2 regions of the Arthrobacter sp. StoSoilB19 genome follow, and region 2 is predicted to be linked to the other one. Evidence: riboswitches for the same ligand, from Rfam matches in the RefSeq annotation. Region 2 holds a riboswitch; the other holds the start of a gene.
The links. Region 2 has a riboswitch for glycine ahead of gcvP (aminomethyl-transferring glycine dehydrogenase). Riboswitches for the same ligand answer to the same signal wherever they lie in the genome.
Positions count from the first base shown of each region.

Region 1: it holds a riboswitch for glycine, as region 2 does, so the genes downstream of both, gcvP (aminomethyl-transferring glycine dehydrogenase) here and gcvP (aminomethyl-transferring glycine dehydrogenase) in region 2, are expected to answer to the same signal.

Region 1 is NZ_AP024650.1:808,308-818,558, forward strand. It holds gene LDO86_RS03810 (hypothetical protein) at 1-83, shown strand, start outside; gene LDO86_RS03815 (DUF4193 domain-containing protein) at 176-478, shown strand; gene LDO86_RS03820 (hypothetical protein) at 638-1,183, shown strand; gene LDO86_RS03825 (APC family permease) at 1,263-2,819, opposite strand; gene LDO86_RS03830 (DNA starvation/stationary phase protection protein) at 3,041-3,520, shown strand; gene LDO86_RS03835 (MFS transporter) at 3,602-5,161, opposite strand; gene LDO86_RS03840 (TetR/AcrR family transcriptional regulator) at 5,247-5,783, shown strand; glycine riboswitch at 5,877-5,974, shown strand; glycine riboswitch at 6,001-6,108, shown strand; gene gcvP (aminomethyl-transferring glycine dehydrogenase) at 6,162-9,020, shown strand; gene gcvT (glycine cleavage system aminomethyltransferase GcvT) at 9,032-10,180, shown strand.
Region 2 is NZ_AP024650.1:449,381-459,631, forward strand. It holds gene gcvT (glycine cleavage system aminomethyltransferase GcvT) at 1-464, opposite strand, end outside; gene gcvP (aminomethyl-transferring glycine dehydrogenase) at 474-3,347, opposite strand; glycine riboswitch at 3,508-3,608, opposite strand; glycine riboswitch at 3,900-3,998, shown strand; gene cycA (D-serine/D-alanine/glycine transporter) at 4,145-5,686, shown strand; gene LDO86_RS02160 (hypothetical protein) at 5,859-6,659, shown strand; gene LDO86_RS02165 (5-oxoprolinase subunit PxpA) at 6,643-7,392, shown strand; gene LDO86_RS02170 (DUF445 domain-containing protein) at 7,609-8,970, opposite strand; gene LDO86_RS02175 (glycerophosphodiester phosphodiesterase family protein) at 9,020-9,919, shown strand; gene LDO86_RS02180 (CoA transferase) at 9,927-10,251, shown strand, end outside.

The DNA.
Region 1 (10,251 bases), 360 kb from region 2:
TGAGCGGAGTGTCCCTCGGTGCCGACCAGGCCCGGTCCGGGCATGCAGGAACAGCGGGCGGAAGCGGCAGAATGTCTGCTTAGCCACACTATTGCGCCGGTAGCGCGATAATGCCCTAAACTGCTGCACTGAGGTGCCTGAAATGGCGCTGCGCAGCAACGAAAGTGAACACGCTATGGCTACCGATTACGATGCTCCACGCAAGCAGGAAGAAGAGTCGCCGGCCGACTCTCTCGAGGCCCTCCAGGCGTCACGGGGCGGCAACGCGCAGACCGCGGTTATCGATGTCGACGAGAACGACACCGCTGAAGGCATCGACCTGCCCGGCGCCGATCTGTCCAATGAGGAACTGACCGTCATTGTGGTTCCCGAGCAGTCCGATGAGTTCACCTGCTCGTCGTGCTTCCTGGTCCGGCACCGCTCCCAGGTTGCCCGTGAAAAGGACGGCCTGAAGTACTGCCGCGACTGCGAAGGCTGAGTGTCTTCCTGATTTTTGCCGGCGCCGGCCACCTCCCCGAGGTGGCCGGCGCTGCTTTGTCCCCGGACGCCGTCGTTATCAAAATGCCCCCTCGTTTCCCGGTCCGGACACTCCTACGCTGGAAGCATCCAATGGTCTTTAGTCGTGGATGGCACTGCTATGAAGAAGTTCCTCACCTGGCTCGCGGCAATCCTGTTGGCTTCCGGGCTGGGAATCGTGGTCCAGGCGCCCGCCTCGGCGGCGCCCTACTGCGGCCTCACATGGGGCTCCCTTGCGAAGACCGGGCAGGATACGGGGACCGCATCGGTCACCAATGTCCGGACCGGGCAGCACTACTGCTTCGACCGGCTGGTGGTGGACCTCAACGGGCCCGCCGTGTCCTACACGGTGCAGTATGTGCCGCGGATTGAGCAGGAAGGCTCCGGGGCCTTCATCCCGGTACGGGGCGGCGCGCGCCTGCATATCAGCATCAAGGCGCCGTCCTACGACCAGAACGGCAACCCCACCTACAACCCGGCGGACAAGGCTGAACTCAGCAACGTGGCCGGCTACCAGACGTTCCGCCAGGTGGTTTCGGCCGGAAGCTTCGAGGGGTACACAAGCCTCGGTCTGGGCGTCCGGGCCCGCCTGCCGTTCCGGGTCTTCACCCTGGCCGGTCCCGGCCCGGGCTCGCGCCTGGTGATCGACGTGGCGCACTACTGGTGAAAACGAAAAAGGTGCCGTGCCCCTGATGGGGGCACGGCACCTTTTTCGTTCAGGCAGCGTTGTGGCGGCCTCCAGCGATCTATTCCGGCACTACCAGCGCGGGGGTGTCCCGCTTGAGGGTTTCGCCGCGGAAGAAGCCGGGGTGCGTGCGGGACATGACCAGCATGACGACGGCGCCCAGGGCCAGGATGCCGATGCCCAGGATGAACACCAGGCCCACGCCGAAGACCTCGGAACCACTGCCGAACTCCGGCGCCAGGCTGTCCACGGCGGTCTGGACGAACACCACGAACAGGCCCACGCCGCCCACCACCGGGCATACCAGCCGCAGCAGGAAGTGGCGGGTGCTGTTGAACAGGCTGTGGCGGAAGTACCAGGTGCAGGCCAGCGCGGTGAGGCCGTAGTAGAAGCAGATCATCAGACCCAGGGCCAGGATGGTGTCATTCAGGACGTTTTCGCTGACCACGTGCATCACCGCGTAGAACCCGGCGGACAGGATGCCGGCGGCGATGGTGGCGTAGCCCGGCGTCGCGAACTTCCTGCTGATCCGGCTGAACGGTTCAGGCAGGGCGCCGTAGTGCGCCATGGCCAGCAGGCTTCGGGACGGCGACATGAACGTGGACTGGAGGGAGGCCGCGGAACTGGACAGCACGGCGAGGGACATCAGGATGGCGAAGGGGCCCATGATGGGGGAGGCCAGGGCCGTGAAGATGTTCTCTTGGTTGTCGGCGTTGTTCAGGCCGTTGCCGGTGTCCCCGACGCCGGCGAACATCATGGTGGCGATGCTGACCAGGAGGTAGATGGCCAGGACGATGACGGCGGTCAGGGTGCCGGCCAGTCCGGCCGTCTTCTGGCCGTTCGCTGTTTCCTCGTTGACCGTGAGGCACACATCCCAGCCCCAGTACACGAAGATCGACAGCGAGATGCCGGCGGCAATCTGGCCGAACGTCTCGATCTTCGTGACGTCGAACCAGTCCCAGCTGAACGGGATGGCCGTTTCGGACGTGGACCAGTTGGCGAAGGCCATGGCGACGAACAGGCCCAGGACCAGAAGCTGGAAGCCCACCAGGCCGTACTGCACCACCTTGGTGGTGTGCAGCCCGCGGTAGCTGACCCAAACAGCCAGCGCCACGAACACGAAGCAGGTCAGGACGTTCAACGCTTTGTTGCCGGCCAGGTCTGCCAGTTCCGGTGAGCCGGTGAGCTGGGACAGGAAGAGGTAGAAGAAGTCGACGGCGACGCCGGCCAGGTTGGACAGCACGATGATGTTGGCGGCCAGCAGGCCCCAGCCGCCCATCCAGCCGACCCAGGGGCCGAAGGCTTTGGTCACCCAGGTGAAGGTTGTGCCGCTGTCCGGGGAGTCGGCATTGAGCTCCCGGTAGGCGAGCGAGACCAGGATCATGGGGATGAACCCGATCAGGAAGATGACTGGCAACTGGAGTCCGGCTTCATTGACGGTGGGTCCGAGTGCGCTGGTGAGGGTGTAGGCGGGGGCGATGGTTGAAATGCCCAGGACGACGACGGCGAGGAGCCCGAGCTGCCCGCCCTTGAGGCCTTTGGCGCTGACGCCGTCCGCGGACGGGGCGTGGGCGTGCGGACCGGGTTTGGCCGTACTGGTGCGGATTGTCTCTGTCATGGCACCACTTTCTGGAAGGCTGTGAGACGGAGGTCACTATATGAATGGCGTTCATTTAGTATGGGGGTGCCGGACCTGTGATGCAAGACGCAATATGAATCACATTCGTTTATGACTTCCTTTCCAAATTAGTAAGCTCACTGAGAAATTGCCGAAAGCCCTGCCGCCGCTAGGTGCTCGGCTGGTAGCGTCGGCCGTATTGGACCACTTGAGGAGGACGCATGAAAGCTTCACCGACACTGACCAACAATCTGCAGGCTGTCCTGGCCGACCTGATCGAACTGCACGTCCAGGGCAAGCAGGCGCACTGGAACATCGTGGGCACCAACTTCCGCGACCTGCACCTGCAGCTTGATGAGATCGTCGACGCTGCCCGCCAGTTCGCCGACGACACAGCCGAACGAATGCGCGCCCTGCATGCACTCCCGGACGGCCGCAGCTCCACCGTTGCCGAAACCACCAGCCTGGCCCAGTTCCCTGAAGGGCTGATCAGCACTACGGATGCCATCGAGCGGATCGTTGCCGCCATGGAAGCCGCCGTGGGCACCATGCGCAAAGTCCATGACGAGGTGGACGAGGAGGATCCCACCTCCGCGGACCTCCTGCACGAGTTCATTGCCCGGCTGGAGCAGTTTGCCTGGATGGTACAGGCTGAAAACATGAAGCCGACCGCCAAGGTCACAGCCGCCGACTCCAAGTAGCCGGCAGCCACCCGCCTGGACCCTTTGGGCGCCTGGTATCGGAATTAATCCGGTACCAGGCGCCCTTTTTGTTTCGCTTGGTCAGGCCGCTTTCGGCACCTTCCGCAGCACGACGGCGGCGAGGACTGCCGCCGTCGCCATCAGTACCAGCCCAATTGCCGCAGTGATGTGCACGCCGGAATCAAACGCTGACGCCGCAGCGTCCCGGACGGTGTCCGACAGGGAAGCGGGCAGCAGGTTTGCTGCTTCCACTGCGCCGGCAAGTGTTTCCCTCGCGCTGTGCAGGGAGGAGCCGGGCAGCATGCCGTCAAGGCCTGCGGGCAGCCGCAGGTTCTGCTGGTAGGACGCCGTCAGGATGGAGCCCAGTACCGCCGTGCCCAGCAGCGACCCCACCTCGTAGCCGGTCTCGGAGATTGCCGCGGCAGCGCCTGACTTCTCCGGCGGCGCGGACCCGAGGATGAGGTCGTTGGAGATGGTTTCGGCCGTACCCACGCCCAATGCAAGGACCAGCAGGGCTGCCAGCAGCAGCGAGGGGCCGCCGTCGTGATTCCCGAATGCGACCATGGTGTAGCCGGTGGCACTGAACGCCAACCCCGCTGCCACCACGTATCCCGGGCGGACCTTGCGGACCAGCGGCACCACCACCAGGCCGGCCACCACCGTGGCGGCCAGTGCCGGGATCATGGCAACGCCGGCTGCGGACGGCGTCATTCCCTCGAGGAGTTGGAGGTGCTGGGCGAGGAACAGGATGAAGCCGTTGAAGGAGAACAGGGCAAGGATGTTGGCGCTGATGGCCATGCTGAACACCCTGTTCCGGAATAGGGACATGTCCAGCAGGGGGTGCGCCAGCCGCTGCTGCCGCTGCACGAACACCGCCCCCATGGCCAGGCCGAAGGCGATGGCGCCCAGACCTGCCGCCCCTGGACCTTCGGTGGCAACTGCCTTGATCCCGTAGACAACGGGCACCATGACCAGCATGGAGAGCAGGATGCTGGGGATGTCCACCTTGCCGGGTGCCGGATCCTTCGATTCCGGGATGAGGGCCGGTCCAAACGCCAGCAGGGGGAGCATGAGGGGGACCGCCACCAGGAAGACGGCACCCCACCAGAAGTGCTCCACCAGCCAGCCGCCGAAGATCGGACCCAGGGCCGCGCCGCCGGAGAATCCGGCGGCCCAGATGGCGACGGCCAGCCTGCGGCGATTGGGCTCGGGGAAAATGTTGCGGATCAGCGACAAGGTGGACGGCATCAGCATGGCGCCGAAGAATCCCAGGGCGGCGCGGCCGGCGATGAGCCATTCCGGCGCGGGTGCAAAAGCCGTCGCAACGGACAGCGCGGCAAAGCCGATGCTGCCAAGGATGAGCAGCCTCCGCCGCCCAATCCGGTCGCCGAGGCTTCCCATTGATACCAGCAGCCCGGCCAGCACCAGGGGGTAGGCGTCAACGATCCACAGCAGCTGCACGCCCGTGGGTTCCAGGGCCCGGGCGATGGCCGGCAGCGCGAACGTCAGTGCGGTGTTGTCCACCGCCACCAGCAGCACGGGAAACATCAGGAGCCCCAGCGCCAGCCAGTCGCGCCACGGAGGACGCACGGAAGTGCTGCTTGCCTGCCCGGTTGCCGAACTCTCGATGGAAGTGGTCATAAGATAACTATACCGTCCGGACGGTATAGTTTAAAAATGCGATGGTTTTCCTTATTCCTGCGCGGGGGAGGGCATGATGGAGGGCATGCCCCGAAAGCCTGTTGCCCGTGACGCGGTCCTTGACGCCTTCGAGTCCCTGCTGATTGAAGTGGGTGAGCGGGCGGCCACCCTCGATGCCGTGGCGCGCAGGGCCGGCGTATCCAAAGGCGGCCTCCTCTACCACTTTCCCAACAAGGAAGCCATGATTGCCGTGTTGCTCGACCGCCTGGAGGGCCTGGCGGGCGAGGATGCCGATGCCATGGCGTCGGCAGCTGAAGGCGCCGCGGCCTACTTCATCCGTTCCTCGGTCTGGGCGGATACCCCTTTGGACCGTGCCATCGTGGCCGCCACCCGGCTTGCAGAGGTGGCCCACGAGGAGACGCGGCGCCGCTTCGCGGCCATCCAGCAGCGCTGGCTGGACGAAATTGCTGCGGATGTGGGACCTGGACTGGCCAAGGCAGTCCTCTATATGGGGGACGGCCTGTACTTCAACGCCATGCTGTCCGTGGCCCCTGCGCCGGCCGGGGGAGCGGCCGCTGACGTGGAGGAACTCCTGGCCGCGCTGGAACGGCTCCGCAGGTAGCTCCGTCATTTGCCGGGAGGGGTTGCCGCGTAGAACAATAGAAAGTTGTGAGGGCTGTCACCGGCCTTCATGATCCAACAAATGAATAGCCTTTGATCTGCGGCGGGAGAGTTCTGCCGGAAGTACAGGCAGGCGCCGTAGGAGCAAATCCTCCCCAGGAATCTCGCAGGCCCCCGTACCGCCGCGGCGAGGCACCTCTGGAAAGCAGCAGGCAGTCTTATTCTCTTTTGGAGAGGTAGGGACTGTTGTGCTCACCGACGGTGCAAGCGGGTCCTGCCCAGGCAGGGAACGCGGAAACTCTCAGGTCCAATACAGAGCGGGGAGGAACCCGAATAGCTGTGGCGTACCCTTCGCCGCCTGAGTAAATGGAGTTCCTTCGTGTCGGTTACCCCAGCCTCCACCACTTTCGTAGACCGCCATATCGGCGCGCGCCGCCAGGCCGACGTCGACACCATGCTCAAAGCCGTAGGCTACGACTCGGTCGATTCCCTTGTGGACACCGCGGTTCCCAAGGTCATCCGCCAGGACACCGCCCTTCGCCTGCAGGACGCCCTCAGCGAGGTTGAAGTCCTCACGGAACTGCGGAAGCTTGCCGCCAAGAACAAGACGGCAGTCCAGATGATCGGCCAGGGCTACTACGACACCGTGACTCCACCGGTGATCCGCCGCAACATCCTGGAATCCCCGGCCTGGTACACCGCCTACACGCCCTACCAGCCGGAGATTTCCCAGGGCCGGCTTGAGGCGCTGCTGAACTTCCAGACCATGGTGCAGGACCTTGTGGGCCTGCCCATCGCCAACGCTTCGCTGCTGGATGAAGCAACGGCGGTGGCCGAGGCCGTGCTGCTGATGCGCCGCGCCAACAAGACCAAGCCCGCGGCAGACGGCAAGACCGTCCTGGACATCGACGTGCTGCCGCAGACCATCGCCATCGTGCTGGGGCGTGCGGAGGCGCTCGGCTTCGAGGTGGAGGTCGCCGACCTGTCCAAGGGCCTGCCCGAGGGCGACATCAACGGGATCGTGCTGCAGCAGCCCGGCGCTTCCGGCCGCGTCTGGGACCAGTCCGCGGTGATCTCTGCAGCGAAGGACCGGGGCGCGCTGGTCACGGTCGCTGCGGACCTGCTGGCCCTGACACTGATCACACCTCCGGGCGAGCAGGGCGCGGACATTGCCGTCGGCTCAGCCCAGCGCTTTGGCGTGCCGCTGTTCTTTGGGGGCCCCCATGCCGCCTACATGGCTGTCCGCAAAGGCCTGGAGCGTTCCTTGCCTGGCCGCCTGGTTGGGGTGTCAAAGGACGACGCCGGCACGCCTGCCTACCGGTTGGCCCTGCAGACCCGCGAGCAGCACATCCGCCGCGAGAAGGCCACGTCCAACATCTGCACCGCCCAGGCGCTGCTGGCCATCGTTGCGTCCATGTACGCCGTATACCACGGCCCCGACGGCCTGAAGGCGATTGCCCAAACGGCGCACCGCCACGCCCGTAGCCTGGCGGCCTCGCTTGCGGCCGCCGGCGTCGAGGTGCTGCACACGAGCTTCTTCGACACCCTTACGGTCCGGGTCCCCGGACGGGCTGCTGGCATCATCGCCGACGCCGAGGCGCGGGGCATCAACCTGCGCAGCGTCGACGCCGACACCGTAGGCATCGCCCTCGATGAAACCACGACGGTGGCCATCGTCGCCCAGGTTGCCGACGTCTTTGGCGCCACGGTTGCCGAGGTCCAGGGCGAGGGCCAGGGCTTTGGGCTGGAGGCCGCCGTCGAGCGTTCCTCCGACTACCTGCAGCACCCGGTCTTCAACACGCACCGGTCTGAAACCCAGCTGCTGCGTTACATCCGCAAGCTCTCGGACCGCGACCTGGCGCTGGACCGCACCATGATCCCGCTGGGTTCATGCACCATGAAGCTGAACGCCACGGCCGAGATGGAAGCCATTTCCTGGCCGGAGTTTGCCTCGATCCACCCGTTCGCCCCGGACTCCCAGACCGAAGGCTGGCGCGAACTCATCGCCGGCCTGGAAGCGGACCTCGCCGAGATCACCGGGTATGACCAGGTGTCCATCCAGCCCAACGCGGGCTCGCAGGGCGAGCTCGCCGGGTTGCTCGCGATCCGCGGCTACCACCATTCCCGGGGCGAGCAGCAGCGCAACGTGTGCCTGATCCCGGCCTCGGCGCACGGTACCAACGCCGCCTCCGCCGTGCTCGCGGGCATGAAGGTGGTCGTCGTGGCCACGGCTGCCGACGGCACCATCGACCACGACGACCTGACGGCCAAGATCGAGGCCAACAAGGACGTCCTGTCCTGCATCATGATCACCTACCCCTCCACCCACGGTGTCTACGATGGGGATGTCCGCGAAGTCTGTGACGCTGTGCATGCTGCCGGCGGCCAGGTCTACATCGACGGCGCCAACCTCAACGCCCTGGTAGGGCTGGCCCAGCCGGGCCAGTTCGGCGGGGACGTGTCCCACCTGAACCTGCACAAGACCTTCTGCATCCCGCACGGCGGCGGGGGACCCGGCGTCGGGCCCGTTGCCGCCAAGGCGCACCTGGCACCGTTCATGCCGGGCGACGCGAACAAGGCGGCGCACGAAGCCGGGCACGGTGTGGCGATCTCGGCGTCCCGGTTCGGTTCGGCCGGCGTGCTGCCGATTTCGTGGGCGTACGTGAAGCTGATGGGCGGTGAGGGCCTGACCGAGGCCACCAAGTCCGCGCTGCTGGCGGCCAACTACGTCGCGTCCCGCCTGAACGAGTACTTCCCGGTCCTGTACACCGGTGAAGGCGGGCTGGTGGCGCACGAGTGCATCCTGGACCTGCGCGAACTCACGGCGAAGACGGGGGTGACCGCAGAGGATGTTGCCAAGCGGCTGATCGACTTCGGTTTCCACGCCCCCACCCTGTCCTTCCCGGTGGCGGGCACGCTGATGGTGGAGCCCACCGAGTCCGAGGACCTGGCGGAGATCGACCGCTTCATCGAGGCCATGATCAGCATCCGCAAGGAAATCGACCAGGTGGCCAATGGCGACTTTGCCGTGGCGGACTCACCGCTGCGCCGCGCACCGCACACGGCGGCCGCCGTCGTCAGCTCTGACTGGGACCGCGCCTACCCCCGCGAGCAGGCGGCCTTCCCTGCCCACCACAAGCAGGACAAGTACTTCCCGCCCGTGGGCAGGATCGACGGCGCCGCCGGGGACCGGAACCTGATCTGCTCCTGCCCGCCGCTGGAAGACTTCGAAAACTAAGGACCGGCGCCATGACCGAGAAATACACCGCGCTTTACGACGAGCACAAGAAGCTTGGAGCTTCCTTCACGGACTTCGGCGGGTGGCAGATGCCGCTGAAGTACAGCTCGGAGCTTGCTGAACACCACGCCGTCCGCAAGGCTGCCGGCCTGTTCGACCTTTCCCACATGGGCGAGGTCTGGGTGACCGGCCCGGATGCCGCAGCCTTCCTGGACTACGCCCTGGTGGGAAAGATCTCCGCCATGGCCGTGGGCAAGGCCAAGTACTCGCTGATCTGCAACGAGGACGGCGGCATCATCGACGACCTCATCACCTACCGACGCCCTGCCGCGCAGGACGGCACCGACGTCTTCCTGGTGGTGCCCAACGCGGGCAACGCCGCCGTGGTCGCCGCAGCCCTGCAGGAACGGGCCGCCGGGTTCGATGTTGTAGTGGAGGATGCCTCAGCCCGCACGTCGCTGATCGCCGTCCAGGGCCCCAAGGCCCAGGAACTCCTGCTGCGCCTGGTCCCGGCCGCGCAGCACGCACTGGTCACCGAGCTGAAGTACTACGCCGCCGTCAGCGTGCCGCTCCTGGTAGGCGGCGCCGGAAAGGAACTCCTGCTTGCGCGCACCGGGTACACGGGTGAGGACGGGTTCGAAATCTTCGTGGGCAACGACGATGCCCCCGCGCTGTGGCAGTCACTGATCGCCGTCGCCGACGACAGGGAACTGACCCCGGCAGGCCTCGCCTCCCGTGACTCCCTGCGCCTCGAAGCGGGAATGCCCCTGTACGGCAACGAACTGTCGCTGCAGGGCGACCCGTTCGCCGCCGGCCTCGGCCCCGTCGTCGCGCTCTCCAAGGAAGGCGACTTCGTCGGCAAAGCCGCCCTGGCCGCCAAAAAGGAAGCCGGAGCCGGCAGCACCTCCGGCCGCCGCCTCGTGGGGCTCAAAGGCCAGGGCCGCCGCGCCGGACGCGCGCACTACCCCGTCCTCAAGGACGGCGCCACGGTTGGCGAAGTCACCTCCGGCCAGCCGTCGCCCACCCTTGGCTACCCCATCGCCATGGCCTACGTCGACGTCGAATACTCGGCACCCGGCACCGCCCTCGACGTGGACCTCCGTGGCAAGGCGGAGCCATTCGAAGTCGTCGACCTCCCGTTCTACAAACGCCAAAAGTAAGCCCTGTACCGCACCGTGGCCGGGCTTCGGGTCCGGCTCTGCCGGCCCCTGGTGCGCATGGACCGGTGTGT
Region 2 (10,251 bases):
CCCTGGACGGCGATCAGCGAGGTGTTGGCGGAGGCGTCCTCCACAGTGACGTCGAAGGCGGCGGCGCGTTCCAGCAGTTCCTTGGCCACCACTGCGGCGTTGCCCGCGTTGGGCACCACCAGGTACCTGTCCACGCCCTCTTCGGGGGATGGCCGGCGGTAGGTGATGAGGTCGTCGATGATGCCGCCATCGGCGTTGCAGATCAGCGAGTACTTTGCCTTGCCCACGGCCACCGCGGACAGTTTGCCGGCAAGGGCGTAGTCCAGGAAGGCGGCGGCGTCGGGGCCGGTCACCCAGACCTCGCCCATGTGGGAGAGGTCGAACAGGCCGGCCGCCCTGCGCACGGCATGGTGTTCCGCGAGTTCAGACTCGTACTTGAGCGGCATCTGCCACCCGCCGAAGTCCGTGAACGAGGCCCCGGCCTTCTTGTGCTGCTCGAAAAGAGCGGTGTAGTTCTCAGTCATTGGAAGTCCTCAGTTCTCAAATTCGGCTGTGCTGTCCTCGAACGCTTCGAGGGGCGGGCAGGAGCAGACCAGGTTCCGGTCGCCGGCGGCGCCGTCGATCCGGCCGACGGGCGGGAAATACTTGTCCTGGCGGAGCGAGGCAACGGGGAAGGCCGCCTGCTCCCGCGGGTAGGCGCGGTCCCAGCCAGAGCTGACGACGGCGGCGGCCGTGTGGGGTGCGTTGCGCACCGGGGATGCCTCCAGGGTGATGTCGCCGCTGGCCACCTGGTCGATTTCCTTGCGGATGCTGATCATGGCCTCGATGAAGCGGTCGATCTCGGCCAGGTCCTCGGACTCGGTGGGCTCCACCATCAGCGTGCCCGCGACAGGGAACGAAAGGGTGGGGGCGTGGAAACCGAAGTCGATCAGCCGCTTGGCCACGTCCTCGGCCGTGACTCCCGTCTTCGCCGTGAGTTCGCGCAGGTCCAGGATGCACTCGTGCGCCACCAGCCCGCCTTCACCGGTGTACAGGACCGGGAAGTATTCGTTCAGGCGGGACGCGACGTAGTTGGCCGCCAGCAGCGCGGACTTGGTGGCCTCGGTCAGGCCCTCACCGCCCATCAGCTTCACGTAGGCCCAGGAAATCGGCAGCACGCCGGCCGAACCGAACCGGGACGCCGAGATCGCCACACCGTGCCCGGCTTCGTGCGCCGCCTTGTTCGCGTCGCCCGGCATGAACGGTGCCAGGTGCGCCTTGGCGGCAACGGGCCCGACGCCGGGTCCCCCGCCGCCGTGCGGGATGCAGAAGGTCTTGTGCAGGTTCAGGTGGGACACGTCCCCGCCGAACTGGCCCGGCTGGGCCAGCCCTACCAGGGCGTTGAGATTGGCGCCGTCAACGTACACCTGGCCGCCCGCGGCGTGGATCGCGTCGCACACCTCGCGGACATCGGAGTCGTACACGCCGTGGGTGGAGGGGTAGGTGATCATGATGCAGGACAGGACGTCCTTGTTGGCCTCGATCTTGGCCGTCAGGTCGTCGTGGTCGATGGTGCCGTCGGCAGCCGTGGCCACGACGACCACCTTCATGCCCGCGAGCACGGCGGAGGCGGCGTTGGTGCCGTGCGCCGAGGCCGGGATCAGGCAGACGTTGCGCTGCTGCTCGCCCCGGGAATGGTGGTAGCCGCGGATCGCGAGCAGCCCGGCGAGTTCGCCCTGCGAGCCCGCGTTGGGCTGGATGGACACCTGGTCATACCCGGTGATCTCGGCGAGGTCCGCTTCCAGGCCGGCGATGAGTTCGCGCCAGCCTTCGGTCTGGGAGTCCGGGGCGAACGGGTGGATCGAGGCGAACTCCGGCCAGGAAATGGCTTCCATCTCGGCCGTGGCGTTCAGCTTCATGGTGCATGAACCCAGCGGGATCATGGTGCGGTCCAGCGCCAGGTCGCGGTCCGAGAGCTTGCGGATGTAACGCAGCAGCTGGGTTTCAGACCGGTGCGTGTTGAAGACCGGGTGCTGCAGGTAGGCCGAGGTGCGCACAATGGTGTCGGGCAGTTCGAATCCCTGGGCGTCACCCACCGGACCGGCGCCAAAGGCGACGGCGACGGCGGAAAGTGTTGCCGCCGTCGTCGTCTCATCAACGGAGACGCCCACCGTGTCCGGATCGATGAAGCGCAGGTTGATGCCGCGGGCTTCAGCGGCGGTGATCACCTTGGCGGCCTTGCCCGGAACGCGGACGGTGAGGGTGTCGAAGAAGGAGTCCGTGACCAGTTCGCGGCCCAGTGACGTGAGTGCTGTTGCCAGGACCCTGGCCTTGTGGTGGACGGTCTCTGCGATCGCCTTCAGGCCGTCGGGGCCGTGGTAAACGGCGTAGAAGGAGGACACGATGGCCAGCAGCGCCTGGGCGGTGCAGATGTTGGACGTGGCCTTCTCGCGGCGGATGTGCTGCTCGCGGGTCTGCAGGGCCAACCGGTAGGCAGGCGTGCCGGCGTTGTCCTTGGAGACGCCCACGATCCTGCCCGGGAGGGTACGTTCCATTCCCTTTTGGACGGCCATGTAGGCGGCGTGCGGCCCCCCAAAGAACAGCGGCACGCCAAAACGCTGGGTGGAGCCGACGGCAATGTCCGCGCCCTGCTCGCCCGGAGGGGTGATCAGTGTCAGGGCCAGCAGGTCCGCAGCCACGGTGACCAGCGCGCCGCGCTCCTTGGCTTCGGCGATGACGGCGGACTGGTCCCAGACGCGGCCGGAGACGCCGGGCTGCTGCAGGACGACGCCGTTGATGTCGCCGTCGGGCAGGCCCTTGGACAGGTCGGCGACCTCCACCTCGAAGCCGAGCGCCTCCGCCCGGCCCAGCACGATGGCGATGGTCTGGGGGAGGCAGTCGGCGTCGAGCACCGTCTTGCCGTCCTTCGCTGCCTTGGACTTGTTGGCGCGGCGCATCAGCAGCACGGCCTCGGCCACCGCCGTTGCCTCGTCCAGCAAGGAAGCGTTGGCTACCGGGAGCGCCGTCAGGTCCTGCACCATGGTCTGGAAGTTCAGCAGCGCCTCAAGCCGGCCCTGGGAAATCTCCGGCTGGTAGGGCGTGTAGGCGGTGTACCAGGCCGGGGATTCCAGGATGTTGCGGCGGATCACCGGCGGAGTCACGGTGTCGTAGTAGCCCTGGCCGATCATCTGGACTGCCGTCTTGTTCTTGGCGGCAAGCTTCCGCAGTTCCGTGAGGACTTCAACCTCGCTGAGGGCGTCGGTCAGCTTGAGCGCAGTTTCCTGGCGGATGGGCGCGGGGACGGCCACGTCAACCAGGCCATCCAGGCTGTCGTAGCCGATGGCCTTGAGCATGGTGTCGATGTCGGCCTGGCGGCGCGCGCCGATATGGCGGTCAACAAACGATGTTGGATGCGAATGAATCGTCATGAGGAACTCCAGATCTGGCCGGCCGAAGGTGGCACGGCGTGGGATGGGTTCCTCCCCGCTCTGTATTGGACCTGAGAGATTCCGCGTTGCCTGCTGTTGGCAGGGGACCGCTTGCACCGTCGGTGAACCAGGCAGAAGCCTGATTGCTTTCCAGAGTCGCCTCGCCGTGACGGTACGGGGGCCTGAGAGATTCCTGGGGAGGATTTGCTCCTACGGCGCCTGACCGGTGTTTCGCCGGGAGGACTCTCCCGTCACAGCTCGAAAGGCTTATTCAAATGTGGGTGATTCGGCTCACAAGGTACCGGGATAGACCCGTCCGTGGCAAATCGGGCGGCTTCCGTGCGGGGCTCGAGGGGCACGTGACGCCGTTCTTCCCCGCTTGTGTCGGGAGGGGTTTGACATTCGATCGTGACGGACACCACACTGAACCCCGGGATTGGCGCCGCCGGTGGCTGGCTCAGCGTATCCGGAGCAGCCCACCAGTCGGCGCCTGTCCCATTGCATGACCGGCCGTGGCCCAAAAAGCCTGCGGCTTCCAACTGAATACGCCTTCGACCTGCGGCGGGAGAGCCCTGCCGGGTACATCCAGCAGGCGCCGTAGGAGCAAACCCTCCCCAGGAAACTCTCAGGCCCACGTACCGCCGCGGACAGGCAACTCTGGAAAGCAGCCGGGCATGACCCTGGCTCACCGGCGGTGCAAGCGGCTTTTGCTGCGGAAACTCTCAGGTCCACTACAGAGCGGGGAGGAACCAAATCTTTTGCGGCACCCAAAAGCCGCTTTATCGATGGAGTTCCTCATGGCGATTCATCCCCCCACGTCCAACGGCGAACCAGCCCGCAGCCAAGGCGCTGCCACGGCAGCCCGCAGCGAGCCTCCCCACCTGGAGCGGCAGCTCACCAACCGGCATATCCAGCTCATCGCCATCGGCGGCGCGATCGGCACGGGCCTGTTCATGGGTTCCGGCAAGACCATCTCCGCGGCCGGCCCATCCGTGATCTTCGTATACATGATCATCGGCTTCATGCTTTTCTTCGTCATGCGGGCCATGGGTGAACTGCTGCTCAGCAACCTGAACTACAAGTCCTTCAGTGATTTCGCCGCCGATCTCCTGGGGCCGTGGGCCGGATTCTTCACGGGCTGGACGTACTGGTTCTGCTGGGTGATCACCGGAATCGCCGACGTCATCGCCATCGCAGGGTACTCAAAGGAACTTTGGCCGGCGCTGCCACTTTGGATCCCGGGCCTGGCCACGGTGGGCATCCTGCTCCTGCTGAACCTCGCCACCGTCAAGGCGTTCGGCGAGACCGAGTTCTGGTTCGCCCTCATCAAGATCGTCGCCATCGCAGCCCTGATCATCGTGGGACTCTTCATGATCTTCACCGGTTTCCAGAGCGACGCGGGCACCGCAAGCTTCACCAACCTGTGGAGCCATGGCGGGTTCTTCCCCAATGAGTTCATGGGCTTCGTGGCCGGATTCCAGATCGCAGTCTTCGCCTTCGTAGGCATCGAACTGGTGGGAACCACCGCCGCCGAGGCCAAGAACCCCGAGCGCACGCTGCCCAAGGCCATCAACGCCATCCCCGTCCGCGTGCTGCTCTTCTATGTCGGTGCGCTGGTCATCCTGATGGCGGTCACCCCGTGGACCCAGTTCGCCGCCGGCCACAGCCCCTTTATCGGGATGTTCTCCCTGGCCGGCCTCGGCGCCGCGGCCACGGTGGTCAACCTGGTGGTCCTGACTTCGGCGATGTCCTCCGCGAACTCCGGCATCTACTCCACGTCCCGCATGGTCTTCGGCCTGGCCCAGGAAGGCGATGCCCCCGGTATCTTCAGCCGGCTCTCCACGAGGAAGGTGCCCAGCAACGCGCTGTTCCTGTCCTGCGTCCTGCTGCTGTCCGGCGTCGTACTCATGTATGCCGGCCAGGATGTTGGCATGGCCTTTGAAATGGTGACCACCGTGTCTGCGGTCTGCTTCGTCTTCGTCTGGTCGATCATCCTCGCCAGCTACATCTCCTTCCGGCGCCGCCGGCCGCACCTGCATGCGGCGTCGAAGTTCAAGATGCCCGGTGGCATTCCCGCCGTGTGGGTGGTGTACGCATTCTTCGCCTTCGTCCTTTGGGCCCTTACCACCCAGCCCGACACTCTCGTTGCACTGCTGGTAACCCCCATCTGGTTCGTCATCCTGGGCGTGGCTTGGGCCATCCTGCGGCGCCGTCCCGCCCACCTGGCCCGCTTCGAGGTCTTCCGTGCCGAGCTTCAGGCAGACCAGGCCACTGCCGCGCGCAGCGGCGGCCAGGACGCCGGGGCGGCGGGGCGCGAGGTCCAGCAGGCCGGGAAGTAACGTCCGACGGCGGGTTGCAGCGGCGGCGGTGAGGTGCAGGTACCGCATCCTGCCGCCGCAGCGCGCCGGACGAAGCCACGGCCCGGAAGTTAAGCATGCTTAGTGTCTATCCACATAGGATGGAAAGGCACGGCAGCCTACCCGCTGCAGGTCGATTTGAATGAAGGTGACCATGGCCCGGCGCAGCAACCCCGCAGTACGCATCGCACAGGAAACCGCCCACAACGCAATGTTTGACGCCGAGGGCAAGCCCAAGCCCGGCGTCCACAACATGCTCCTGAAAGCAGTGCAGATCCAGCGGCCCCTGGTGGTTGGCTACATCCGCAGGCTCCAGAAGAGGCATCCGCGGGCGACGGCCGCGCAGCTGGCGGACATCGCAGAGCGCGACTACCTGCGGGCTGTTGCCGGAGGGGGAGCCCTGGTGGGTGCCACCGCCGTCGTCCCCGGCGTTGGAACCGTGGCGTCGCTGGGACTTTCCGCAGCCGCCACCGTTGGCTTCCTGGAAGCCACAGCCCTGTACGCAACCTCGCTGGCTGAACTGCACGGCATCCGGCTGACCAACCCGGAAAAGGCCGGCACCATGGTCATGGCCATCATGCTCGGCGAGGAGGGCACCGCCCTGCTGGGCACGCTCAGCGGCCAGGCATCCGGCGGCGCCACCAACACCTGGGGCAACGCGCTGTCCAAATCCATGGTGGTGCCGGGTTTCGGCAGCGTCCGGAAGAGGATCCAGCATGCCTTCCTCAAGAACCTGCTCAAGCGCCAAGGGACTGCCTTGTTCGGGCGGGCCCTCCCGTTCGGCATAGGGGCCGTTGTCGGCGGAGCCGGTAACCTCGTGATGGGCCGTGCGGTGGCCAAGAATGCCCGGGAGGCGTTCGGGCCGATGCCGGACACCATTCCCGGGGAGCTGACTTCCGCTGCCGGGCCGGACAACCTGACGCTGGAAGGCAACATCATTGGATCTCAACGCTGACGTAGGCCAATCATTCGGCTCCTGGACCGCGGGAGGCGATCCGGCGATGCTCCAGCTGGCAACCAGCGCCAACGTAGCCTGTGGCCTCCACGCGGGGGATCCCGTCACCATGCTCGACAGCTGCAGGGCCGCGTACGAACTTGATGTCACCGTCGGCGCGCACCTGGGCTACCGGGACCTGGCCGGCTACGGGCGCCGCATGCTTGGCATGAGCTTCGACGAGCTCTTCGGGGACGTGCTGTACCAGCTGGGCGCGCTCGACGGGGTTGCGCATGCCGTGGGCGCCTCCGTGGACTATGTGAAGGCGCATGGAGCGCTGTACGACACCACGATCCATGACGCCGAGCAGGCCTCCGCCGTAGTGGCTGCGGTCAACGCCTACGATCCAGGCCTTCCGTTCCTGGGCTTCCCGGGCTCGGAGCTGCTGAAGCAGGCCAAGGAAGCCGGGCACCCGGTGTTCGTTGAGGCTTTCGCCGACCGTGCCTACCTCGCCGACGGCGGCCTGGTGCCGCTCTCCGAGGACGCTGCCGTCCTGTACGACGTCGATGCGGTGGTCGAACGGGCCGTCCGCCTGGCCACGCAAGGCGAAGTGGTTGCCGTGGACGGATCCGTAATTGCGGTACGGCCCGACTCCCTGTGCATTCACGGTGGGACCCCTGACGCCGTAGAAATGGCGGCCCGGATCAGGGCAGGACTTCAGGACGCAGGCGTCGGGTTGGAGTCCTTCGCGTAGGAGCCTGCAGCCGTACGGCGGGCCGACTTCTTTCCAACAATTCCAGCGTCACTCCAGCCCTCCGTGCCGCCGTCGTACGCCTTATCGACACGCACATTCCTTTTCGCACCCCAAATATCCCCAGCGAAAAGGAAGATGCGCAGCGCCAAGATGAATCTGCAGCGAAAAGGAAGATGCGCAGCGCCAAGTCCACCCGGGACCTACAGCAGCGGAAAACTACCCAAAGATCAGCTGTGCCACCGTGAAAATCCCCAGCCCGGCCAGGGACCCCACCACGGTGCCGTTGATGCGGATGAACTGCAGGTCCTTACCCACCTGGAGCTCGATCTTCTGCGAGGTTTCCTCGGCATCCCACCGAGCCACGGTGTCCGTAATAACGCCTGCGATGTCCGAACGGTAGGTGCGGACCAGGTACCCGGCGGCGTCACCGATCCATGCGTTGACCTTCCCGGCCAGTTCGGGGTCGTCCACGAGCCGTGACCCAAAATCGCGCACCGCAGCCTTGAACTTGATGGTGAGTTCGCTGTCCGGATCATCCACGGCGCCCAGCAGCGCGTTCTTGACCGTTCCCCAGGTCCGCGAGGCCAGTTCGCGCACTTCGGGGTCGCCCAGGACCTGCGCCTTGATGTCTTCCGCGCGCGCAATCATCGCGGGGTCATGCTGCAGGTCCTGTGCCAGGTCGTTGAGGTACTTGTCGATTGACTGCCGCACCTGGTGGCGGGGGTCAGCCTGGACGGCACGGACGAACTTCAGGATCTCGATATAGACCTTGTCGCCCACCAGTCCGTCCACGAACTGCGGAACCCACGTGGGGGAGCGGTCGGACACCAGGCGGGTGACGGTTTCGTGGTTATCGTCCACCCAGTCCGCCGCGCGGTCCACCAGCAGGTCCACCAGCGTGTGATGGTGCCCGTCATGGAAGATGCGCTCCGCCAGCCTGCCCACGGGAGGTCCCCACGGCGGGGTGAGCAGATGCTTGCGCACCATGCCCTCGATGACGGCCTGGACGTCGTCGTCATTCAAAACCTTGAAGGCGCCGCGGATAACGGCAGCTCCCTCCTTGGCCACGCGTTCGGCACCACCAGGGCCAGCCAGCCAAACGCCGGCCCGGCGCGCGATGTTGACGCTGGCCAGCTTCTCCTGGACCACCTGCTCGGAGAGGAAATTGGTCTCCACGAACTCGCCCAGCGAGGCCCCGATCTGGTCCTTCCGGCGGGGAATGATGGCGGTGTGGGGAATCTTGATGCCCATGGGGTACTTGAACAGGGCCGTCACGGCGAACCAGTCGGCCAGCGCGCCCACCATTCCGCCCTCGGCCGCCGCGCGCACATACTGCAGCCACGGGTAGTCCTTCTGCAGCGCGAACGCAAAGACAAAAATCACGGCCATGGCGATCAGCAGGCTCAGCGCCAGCAGCTTCATCTTCCGCAGCGCTGCCGCTTTCTCGGCGTCGCCGGCACCGGGCTGGCGGCTTACGACGGCGCCTGCCGCCATAGTGCCAGGGCGCACCTGCTGCGCGGCCTCGGCGGGGGAATCCTGCGTGGTTGGCCCAGTAGTTGCCTCAGAGTTCACCTGCATGTGCCAAGCCTAGCCCCGAAGGCGGGGGCCGGTCGGCTACCGTGTGTCCATGACAATTGACGAGTCAGTGCCGCAGCGGCCGCTGGTCTTTGCCCATCGTGGTTCCAGCGGCGCATACGCCGAACACACCCGGGCCGCCTACCTGCAGGCATTGGCTGACGGGGCCGACGGGGTGGAGTGCGACGTCCACCTCACCCGGGACCAGCACCTGGTCCTGCTCCATGACGCCAACCTGGACCGGACGTCGGACGGGACCGGGCCGGTGGCTGAACGGACCCTGCGCGAGCTGCACCAGCTGGACTTCTCATCCTGGAAGGGGGTCCGCATTCCCGAAGAGTATGGAGCACGTTCGGAACAGCTGCTGACCCTCCCGGAGCTGCTGGACATCCTCCGCGGGGCGGGCCGCCCGGTGAAACTCGCCATCGAGCTCAAGCATCCCAGTCCCTACCAGCTCAAACTGGAGGACCGCGTGCTGGAGGTGCTCCGCAGCGAGGGCTGGGACCCGCAAAGCTCCACCGTGGACAACGTGGCCGTGACCTTCATGAGCTTCAGCCCGGACTCGGTCCGCCACCTGCTCCAGTCCGTCCCGCCGCAATACATCTGCCAACTGGTGGACGACCTCACCATCCATGAGATCCGCGGCGGGCTGGGCCTGGGCCTCATTACGGGGAGCGCCGTCGCCAACCTCATGAAGGCCACCCAGCTGGAGGGTGAACGGATCCTGGACGACCGGGAAGTAGGAATGGCCGGCCCCGGCATCGACTACGTCAGGGAGCGCCCGGCCACAATCCGCCGATGGCTGGACTCCGGGCGGCGCTTCCGGGTGTGGACCGTGGACTCCCCGGAGGATGTGGCACTTTGCCAGGAGCTGGGCATCCACGAGATCACCACCAACGTGCCGGCCCGCGTCCTGGACCAGCTCCACGCAGCCTCTCCGCAGGGAAAGTAGGGCGGACGTGGACGCGCACCACGTCAATCCGCTCCCGTATTCGCCCCGACGCTGGTGGGCCGGCGCCCTCGACGTCGAAGGCCTGGCACTGTACTCGGTGGGAGCCGCGGCGGAAGCGCTGAACCTGTATGCGCGCACGCCCGGCCGGTTCAGCACTACGCCGGCGCTTACCGCGGCTGCCTTCGATTCCTTCGGCCACCTGCGGATTGCCGGACGCAAGCCACAGGGCTTCGCGCCCCTGTCGGGCTTCCGGCAGACCCGCGATGGCTGGATCCGGCTCCACGCCAACTACCCGCACCACGAGCAGCGGCTGCTGCGCGCCTTGGGAGCCG